DNA from 2 places in the Streptomyces sp. YS-3 genome. Region 2 is predicted to be linked to the other one. Evidence: predicted binding sites of a transcription regulator. Region 2 holds the regulator's gene; the other holds the start of a gene.
The links. Region 2 encodes HrcA, which represses chaperone genes, less so after heat shock. Its sites were predicted from a motif close to TTNGCACTCNGNNNNNCNGAGTGCNAA; they were not measured.
Positions count from the first base shown of each region.

Region 1 (4,431 bases), on a different contig from region 2:
ATGATCCGGCTCGGCAAGACGTACGGGAACCTGATGGTCGACGTCCGCGCCTCCAACGACAAGCTGCGGGCCCGCTCCCGCCGGATCGTGGCGCTGGCCACGGACGCGGACGAGGAGGCCGTCGAGGCCGCCCTGTCCGCCGCCGGCGGCGAGGTGAAGACGGCGATCCTGATGCTGCTTGCGGATCTGGACGCGGCGACGGCGACCCGCCGGCTGGCGGAGGCCCGGGGCCGGCTGCGCGCCGCGCTGCCGTAGCCGGCCGCCGGACCCCGCGAACGCCGAAGGGCGGCACCCCCAGTGGGGTGCCGCCCTCCGTACGTAACGGGCTCGCCGATCCTCGGAAGAGGATCAGAAGTCCATGTCACCGCCCGGCATGCCGCCCGGAGCGCCGCCCGCGGCGGCCTTCTCCGGCTTGTCGGCGATGACGGCCTCGGTGGTGAGGAACAGCGCGGCGATCGACGCGGCGTTCTGCAGCGCGGAGCGCGTGACCTTCGCCGGGTCGATGATGCCCTCGGCGATCATGTCCACGTACTCACCGGTCGCGGCGTTCAGACCGTGGCCGACGGGCAGGTTGCGGACCTTCTCGACGATGACGCCGCCCTCGAGACCACCGTTGACGGCGATCTGCTTCAGCGGGGCCTCCAGGGCGAGCTTCACGGCGTTGGCGCCGGTCAGCTCGTCACCCGCGAGGTCCAGCTTCTCGAAGACCGAGGAGGCCTGGAGCAGGGCCACGCCACCGCCGGCGACGATGCCCTCCTCGACGGCCGCCTTGGCGTTGCGCACGGCGTCCTCGATGCGGTGCTTGCGCTCCTTGAGCTCCACCTCGGTGGCGGCGCCGGCCTTGATGACGGCCACGCCGCCGGCCAGCTTCGCCAGACGCTCCTGGAGCTTCTCGCGGTCGTAGTCCGAGTCCGAGTTCTCGATCTCGGCGCGGATCTGGTTCACGCGACCGGCGACCTGCTCGCTGTCACCGGCACCGTCGACGATGGTGGTCTCGTCCTTGGTGATGACGACCTTGCGGGCGCGGCCGAGCAGGTCGAGGCCCGCGTTCTCCAGCTTGAGGCCGACCTCCTCGGAGATGACCGTGCCGCCGGTGAGGATGGCGATGTCGTTCAGCATGGCCTTGCGGCGGTCGCCGAAGCCCGGGGCCTTGACGGCGACGGACTTGAAGGTGCCGCGGATCTTGTTCACGACCAGGGTCGACAGGGCCTCGCCCTCGACGTCCTCGGCGATGATCAGGAGCGGCTTGCCCGACTGCATGACCTTCTCGAGGAGCGGCAGCAGGTCCTTGACCGAGCCGATCTTCGAGTTGACGATCAGGATGTACGGGTCGTCGAGCGCGGCTTCCATGCGCTCCATGTCGGTCGCGAAGTACGCCGAGATGTAGCCCTTGTCGAAGCGCATGCCCTCGGTGAGCTCGAGCTCCAGACCGAAGGTCTGGGACTCCTCGACCGTGATGACGCCTTCCTTGCCGACCTTGTCCATCGCCTCGGCGATGAGCTCGCCGATCTGGGTGTCGGCGGCGGAGATGGAGGCCGTCGAAGCGATCTGCTCCTTGGTCTCGACATCCTTCGCCTGCTCCAGGAGCGCACCGGAGACGGCCTCGACGGCCTTCTCGATGCCGCGCTTCAGGGCCATCGGGTTGGCACCCGCGGCCACGTTGCGCAGACCCTCGCGGACGAGCGCCTGGGCGAGGACGGTCGCGGTGGTCGTACCGTCACCGGCGACGTCGTCCGTCTTCTTGGCGACTTCCTTGACCAGCTCGGCGCCGATCTTCTCGTACGGGTCCTCGAGCTCGATCTCCTTGGCGATGGAAACACCATCGTTGGTGATCGTGGGGGCGCCCCACTTCTTCTCGAGGACGACGTTGCGGCCCTTGGGGCCAAGGGTGACCTTGACGGCGTCGGCGAGCTGGTTCATCCCGCGCTCGAGACCGCGCCGTGCCTCCTCGTCGAACGCGATGATCTTGGCCATGTGAAGTGGTCCTCCCGGACAGGGGTGGCGTTCTTCGTGGACCGCGCCGGTGCCCGCGACGGACGGCTCGCGGCCCTTGTGGTTCCTTGCCCCACCCGGTCCGCAGGCCTCACTGACCCGATCCAAGTTCTGTCACTCTCACTGGGAGAGTGCTAACGCCAATGATTAGCACTCGACCCCGGAGAGTGCAAGGCCGTCCCACCGCCACGGCCCGGTCCCGGACACCCGCGCGCCGCGGCCGGGGGCACCGGCGCGGGCCCGGACACACACGTGGGGCCCGCATCCATTTACAGAGGATGCGGGCCCCACGGGCCTGTATGCGTCGGTGGCCGATCGCGCCGAGATCAGACGGCGAGCTTGACCATGTCCGCCTGCGGACCCTTCTGGCCCTGCGAGATCTCGAACTCGACTCGCTGACCTTCTTCAAGGGTGCGGTACCCGTCCATCTGGATCGCGCTGTAGTGGACGAAAACATCCGCACCACCGTCGACCGCGATGAAGCCGTACCCCTTCTCCGCGTTGAACCACTTGACGGTGCCCTGAGCCATGCCTAACTCCCCTATTACTGGCCCTTGCACGGGACCGCACTTCGCGGACCCGGGTCAGATCTCCACCCTCCGACAGGAGAGGGTGTGCGCCGGAACGCGTCGACCGCGGCTGAATGTATCTGCCCAACTGCCCTCTGCAACAGGTCAGTCGGACGAGAATTCCGGGCAGGGGCCGGGAGCGGAATGCCGCCTATTCCAGCATTACGGGGCAAGTCGGGCCGGGCAAAGCGCACTTAAGGAGCAATATGCTCGAACACTTTGACTGCATCTCGACGCCGGTTCGTCGCGTTCTCATATGCACGTGGCATGCGCAGCGAAGGGGACTTCCCCACTGTACCGCGCTCAACCACACTGAATTGCCCCCTCCGCTTAGCTTGCGGAGGGGGCAATTCAGGTAACAGCGCGTAGGTCAGCAGCCGCCCGCGACGGCGGGAATGATCGAGATTCCGGCGCCGTCCGGCGTGGCCGTCTCCAGCCCCTGCTCGAAGCGGACGTCGTCGTCGTTGACGTACACGTTGACGAACCGGCGCAGCTTGCCCTGATCGTCCAGGACCCGGGCGGCGATCCCGGTGTGGTTCTTCTCCAGGTCGGCGATGACCTCGGCGAGGGTGGCACCCTCGGCCGCGACCTCGGCCTGCCCGCCGGTGTACGTACGGAGGATGGTGGGGATGCGGACGTTGACGCTCATGGGGCTTCCTGCCTTCCGTCTGGGAGCTGCTGGTGGGTCAGCCGGCCAGGCCGGCGTCGCGGAACGCGTCCAGGCTCGGGCGGATGGTCGCGGTCGGGCCGGTGGTCGGCGCCACCGCGTCCAGGGTCTTGAGGCCGTCACCCGTGTTGAGGACGACAGTAGTCAGAGCCGGGTCCAGAAGCCCGTCCTCGATGAGCTTGCGGGTGACACCGACCGTCACGCCGCCCGCCGTCTCGGCGAAGATGCCCTCGGTCCGGGCCAGCAGCTTGATCGCGTCCACGATCTGCCCGTCGTTCACGTCCTCCACCGCGCCGCCGGTGCGCCGGGCGATGTCCAGGACGTACGGGCCGTCCGCCGGGTTGCCGATGGCCAGGGACTTGGCGATCGTGTCCGGCTTCTGCGGGCGGACCACGTCGTGGCCCGCCTTGAAGGCGGTGGAGACCGGCGAGCAGCCCTCGGCCTGGGCGCCGAAGATCTTGTACGGCCGGTCCTCGACGAGCCCCATCCGGATCAGCTCCTGGAGCCCCTTGTCGATCTTCGTGAGCTGGGAGCCGGAGGCGATCGGGACGACGAGCTGGTCGGGCAGCCGCCAGCCGAGCTGCTCGCAGATCTCGTACGCCAGCGTCTTGGAACCCTCGCCGTAGTACGGGCGCAGGTTCACGTTGACGAAGCCCCAGCCCTCGCCGAGCGGGTCGCCGATGAGCTCCGAGCAGAAGCGGTTGACGTCGTCGTAGTTGCCCTCGATGCCGACCAGCTCGCCGCCGTACACCGCGGCCATGACGACCTTGCCCTGCTCCAGGTCGTGCGGGATGAAGACGCAGGAGCGCAGGCCGGCGCGGGCGGCGGCGGCGCCCACCGCGCCCGCGAGGTTGCCGGTGGAGGAGCAGGAGAGCGTGGTGAAGCCGAAGGCGCGGGCGGCCTCGACGGCGATGGCGACGACGCGGTCCTTGAAGGAGTGCGTCGGGTTGCCGGAGTCGTCCTTGACGTAGAGACCGCCGGTGACGCCGAGTTCCCGGGCGAGGTTGTCGGCCTTGACGAGCTTGGTGAATCCCGGATTCAGGTTGGGCTTTTCAGCCACATTGGCCGGAACAGGCAGCAGGGGCGCATAGCGCCAGATGTTGTCCGGGCCCGCTTCGATCCGCTTGCGGAGCGCCTCGGGATCACCTGTCGGAAGGTCGTACGCGACTTCGAGCGGCCCGAAACACAGGGCGCAGGCGAAGA
Region 1 covers NZ_JBJHPC010000200.1:1,556-5,986, forward strand. Annotated here, with positions in the region: gene murQ (N-acetylmuramic acid 6-phosphate etherase) at 1-255, shown strand, start outside; gene groL (chaperonin GroEL) at 349-1,974, opposite strand; gene ACJA3G_RS18025 (cold-shock protein) at 2,319-2,522, opposite strand; gene ACJA3G_RS18030 (MoaD/ThiS family protein) at 2,932-3,210, opposite strand; gene thrC (threonine synthase) at 3,248-4,431, opposite strand, start outside.
Region 1: a site for HrcA is predicted at 2,104-2,130, ahead of groL (chaperonin GroEL). Genes of this name have one in related genera too.

Region 2 (4,400 bases):
GCGCGACCAGCCCCCACGCACCCGCAGACGAACCACCGGCCCGGCGCCCCCCCCCGGGGGGGGGCAACCGTCAGCGGCCGTTGAACGCGTCCTTCAGCCGGGAGAACAGGCCTTGCTGCCCGGGCTGACTGTGCCTGCCCGGGGGCAACCCCCGGACCCCCGGCCGAACCAGGGCGTCAGCGGCCGTTGAACGCGTCCTTCAGCCGGGAGAACAGGCCCTGCTGCCCGGGCTGGAACTGCCCCGTCGGGCGTTCCTCGCCGCGCAGCTTCGCCAGCTGGCGCAGCAGATCCTCCTGCTGCGGATCCAGCTTCGTCGGCGTCATGACCTCGACGTGGACGATCAGATCGCCCCGCCCGCCGCCCCGCAGATGCGTCACACCGCGCGCGTGCAGCGGGATGGACTGGCCCGACTGCGTGCCGGGACGGATGTCCACCTCCTCCATGCCGTCCAGCGTCTGCAACGGCACCTTCGTGCCGAGCGACGCCGCCGTCATGGGGATCGTCACCGTGCAGTGCAGATCGTCGCCACGGCGCTGGAAGACGTCGTGGTTGAGCTCGTGGATCTCCACGTACAGATCACCGGCGGGGCCGCCGCCGGGGCCGACCTCGCCCTCGCCCGCGAGCTGGATCCGGGTGCCGTTGTCGACACCGGCCGGGATCTTGACCGTGAGCGTACGGCGCGAGCGGATGCGGCCGTCACCGGCGCACTCCGGGCACGGCGTGGGCACGACGGTCCCGAAGCCCTGGCACTGGGGGCAGGGGCGGGAGGTCATGACCTGGCCGAGGAAGGAGCGGGTGACCTGGGAGACCTCGCCACGGCCGCGGCACATGTCACACGTCTGCGCCGAGGTGCCGGGTGCGGCGCCCTCGCCGGAGCAGGTCGTACAGACGACCGCCGTGTCGACCTGGATGTCCTTGGTCGTACCGAAGGCCGCCTCGTTGAGGTCGATCTCCAGCCGGATCATGGCGTCCTGGCCGCGACGGGTGCGCGAACGGGGCCCGCGCTGCGCCGCGTTGCCGAAGAACGCGTCCATGATGTCCGAGAAGTTCCCGAAGCCGCCCGCGCCGAAGCCGCCGGCACCACCGCCGCCGGAGGACGACAGGGGGTCCCCGCCGAGGTCGTAGACCTGCTTCTTCTGCGGGTCCGAGAGGACCTCGTAGGCGGCGTTGATCTCCTTGAAGCGCTCCTGCGTCTTCGGGTCCGGATTCACATCCGGGTGGAGTTCACGCGCCAGGCGCCGGAACGCCTTCTTGATCTCGTCCTGCGACGCGTCGCGGCGTACGCCCAGTACGGCGTAGTAGTCGGTGGCCACTTACGACTCCGCCAGGATCTGTCCGACGTAACGTGCCACTGCGCGTACCGCTCCCATCGTTCCGGGGTAATCCATGCGGGTCGGTCCGACCACGCCGAGTTTCGCGACGGCTTCGCCGCCCGAACCGTAGCCGACCGAGACGACGGACGTGGAGTTCAGCCCTTCATGGGCGTTCTCATGCCCGATTCGTACGGTCATGCCCGATTCTTTGGCCTCGCCGAGCAGCTTGAGGAGCACGACCTGCTCCTCCAGCGCCTCCAGCACCGGCCGAATAGTCAGGGGGAAGTCGTGTCCGAAGCGGGTGAGATTGGCGGTGCCGCCGATCATCAGCCGCTCCTCGGTCTCCTCCACCAGGGTTTCGAGCAGGGTGGCGAGCACCGTCGAAACGGTTCCTCGGTCCTCCGGCTCGAAGGATTCCGGGAGATCCTGCACCAGCTGCGGGACGTCCGCGAAGCGGCGCCCCACCACCCGGCTGTTGAGCCGGGCCCGCAGATCCGCCAGCGAGGTCTCGCCGAACGGCGCCGGGCAGTCGACCATCCGCTGCTCGACCCGCCCGGTGTCCGTGATGAGCACCAGCATCAGCCGGGCCGGGGCCAGCGACAGCAGCTCCACGTGCCGCACGGTGGACCGTGTCAGCGACGGGTACTGCACGACGGCGACCTGCCGGGTCAGCTGCGCCAGCAGCCGGACCGTGCGCGCCACCACGTCGTCGAGGTCGACGGCGCCGTCCAGGAAGTTCTGGATGGCCCGCCGCTCCGGCGACGACAGCGGCTTGACGCCCGCGAGCCGGTCGACGAACAGCCGGTAGCCCTTGTCCGTGGGGATACGGCCGGCGCTGGTGTGGGGCTGGGCGATGAAGCCCTCCTCCTCCAGCACGGCCATGTCGTTGCGCACGGTCGCCGGCGAGACGCCCAGCTTGTGCCGCTCGGTCAGGGCCTTCGAGCCCACCGGCTCCTCGGTCCCGACGTAGTCCTGGACGATCGCGCGCAGGACTTCGAGTCTGCGTTCACTGAGCACCGCGCACACCTCCAGCTGTCGTCCCTGGGCGCTCTGTCCTGGCACTCTGCGCGTTCGAGTGCCAGCGATCCCCGGCCAGTGTACGGCCGACCGGTACACCCCTAGCAAGGGCGGGCGCCCGTGACGCTCGCGGCGCGCTCGAACACCGTCCCCGGCCGCCCCGGGATAGCGTCACGTCATGGACGTCGGTTGGGAAGAGTTCGGCTGGGAGCGGCTGGGCGACGGCGTGGGCCGCCGCCGGCTGCCGGGGTGGGACGCGACGGCGGGCCTGGTCGCGGGCGAGGACGCGGTCCTGCTGTACGACACGGGCTCGACCCTGCGCGAGGGCGCCGAGCTGCGCGCCCAGGCGCAGGCGCTGCTCGGGCGCCGGGTGACGCATATCGCACTCAGCCATCCCCACTTCGACCATGTGCTCGGCACGGCCGCGTTCTCGGGGGCCGAGGTGTACGGGGCGGTGGGGATCGACCGGGTCCTGGACGGGGACGCCCTGCGGACCGACGCCGTCGCGCACGGGGTGCCGGCCGCGCAGGCCGCCGAGGCGGCGGACCTGCTGGTGCGCCCCCAGCACTTCGTGTCGGGCGAGTGGACGCTGGAACTGGGCGGGCGGCAGGTGCTGCTGGCGAACGTGGGCCCCGGGCACACCGGCCACGACCTGGCCCTGCTGGTCCCCGGCACCCCCGGCTCGCCCGAGATCGTCTTCTGCGGCGACCTGGTCGAGGAGTCCGGCGAGCCGCAGGCGGGACCGGACGCGGTCCGCACCCGCTGGCCCGCCGCCCTGGACCGGCTGCTCGGCCTGGGCGGCGAGGACGCGGTGTACGTGCCGGGGCACGGGGCGGTGGTGGACGCGGCGTTCGTACGGGCCCAGCGGGACCGGCTCGCGGGAGAGTTCGGCGTGTCGTAACGGCGTACACCCATATGGGCACATGGACCGCCCGTATTCTCATCAGAATGCGCAGCTACAGCCCGGACCTGACTCCGCCCTGGAAGAAGGGGTCCCCGGCCCCCGAGGTGCCTGCCGAGCTCGACCTGGTCGTCGAGGAGGTGACGACCGGGTTCTGCGGGGCGGTGCTCCGCTGCGAGGCGGGGACGGTGACGCTGGAGGACCGCTTCGGCAAGCAGCGTGTGTTCCCGCTGGCGACCCGGGGGTTCCTGCTGGAGGGGAAGGTGGTCACGCTGGTACGCCCGCCCGCGCCCACGCCCTCGCGCCCGGCGCGCACCGCCTCGGGCTCCGTGGCGGTCCCGGGGGCGCGGGCGCGGGTGGCGCGCGCGGGGCGCATCTACGTCGAGGGGCGCCATGACGCGGAGCTGGTGGAGAAGGTGTGGGGCGACGACCTCCGGATCGAGGGCGTCGTGGTCGAGTACCTGTCGGGCATCGACGACCTCCCCGCGATCGTCGCGGAGTTCGCCCCCGGCCCCGACGCGCGCCTGGGCGTCCTGGTCGACCACCTGGTCCCCGGCTCCAAGGAGTCCCGGATCGCGGCGGCGGTCACCGGTGAACACGTGCTGGTGGCCGGGCACCCCTACATCGACGTGTGGGAGGCGGTGAAGCCGGCGGCCGTGGGGATCGCGGGGTGGCCGGTGGTGGCGCGGGGCGAGGACTGGAAGACGGGGGTGTGCCGGGCGCTGGGGTGGCCGGTGAACACGGGGGCGGCGTGGCAGCGGATTCTGGCGGGGGTGCGGAGTTATCGGGACCTGGAGCCGGAGTTGCTGGGGCGGGTGGAGGAACTGATCGACTTCGTGACGATCCCCTAGCCCCTCCGGGGGCAGGGCTCCGCCCCGAGACCTCTTCCATCGAGCCCGCCTGCGACCCGGTGGGGGTTGCTCGCGCAGTTCCCCGCGCCCCTGAAGATGCCGCTGCGCGGCAATCCCCTGGGCGCCCCGAAGGGGCGCATCCCAGGGGCGCGGGGAACTGCGCGATCAGCCCCCACCGGGCCCGCAGCCAAACACCGAGCCCTGAAGGGGCGCGGGGAACTGCGCGAGCAACCCCCACGCACCCGCAGACGAAGACCGCCCCGGACCGGGGTCAGTCCACCAGATTCCGCACCACCCCGTCCGCCAACAACCTCCCCC
Region 2 covers NZ_JBJHPC010000579.1:14-4,413, reverse strand. Annotated here, with positions in the region: gene dnaJ (molecular chaperone DnaJ) at 177-1,313, opposite strand; gene hrcA (heat-inducible transcriptional repressor HrcA) at 1,314-2,330, opposite strand; gene ACJA3G_RS31090 (MBL fold metallo-hydrolase) at 2,509-3,231, shown strand; gene ACJA3G_RS31085 (DUF3097 domain-containing protein) at 3,279-4,082, shown strand.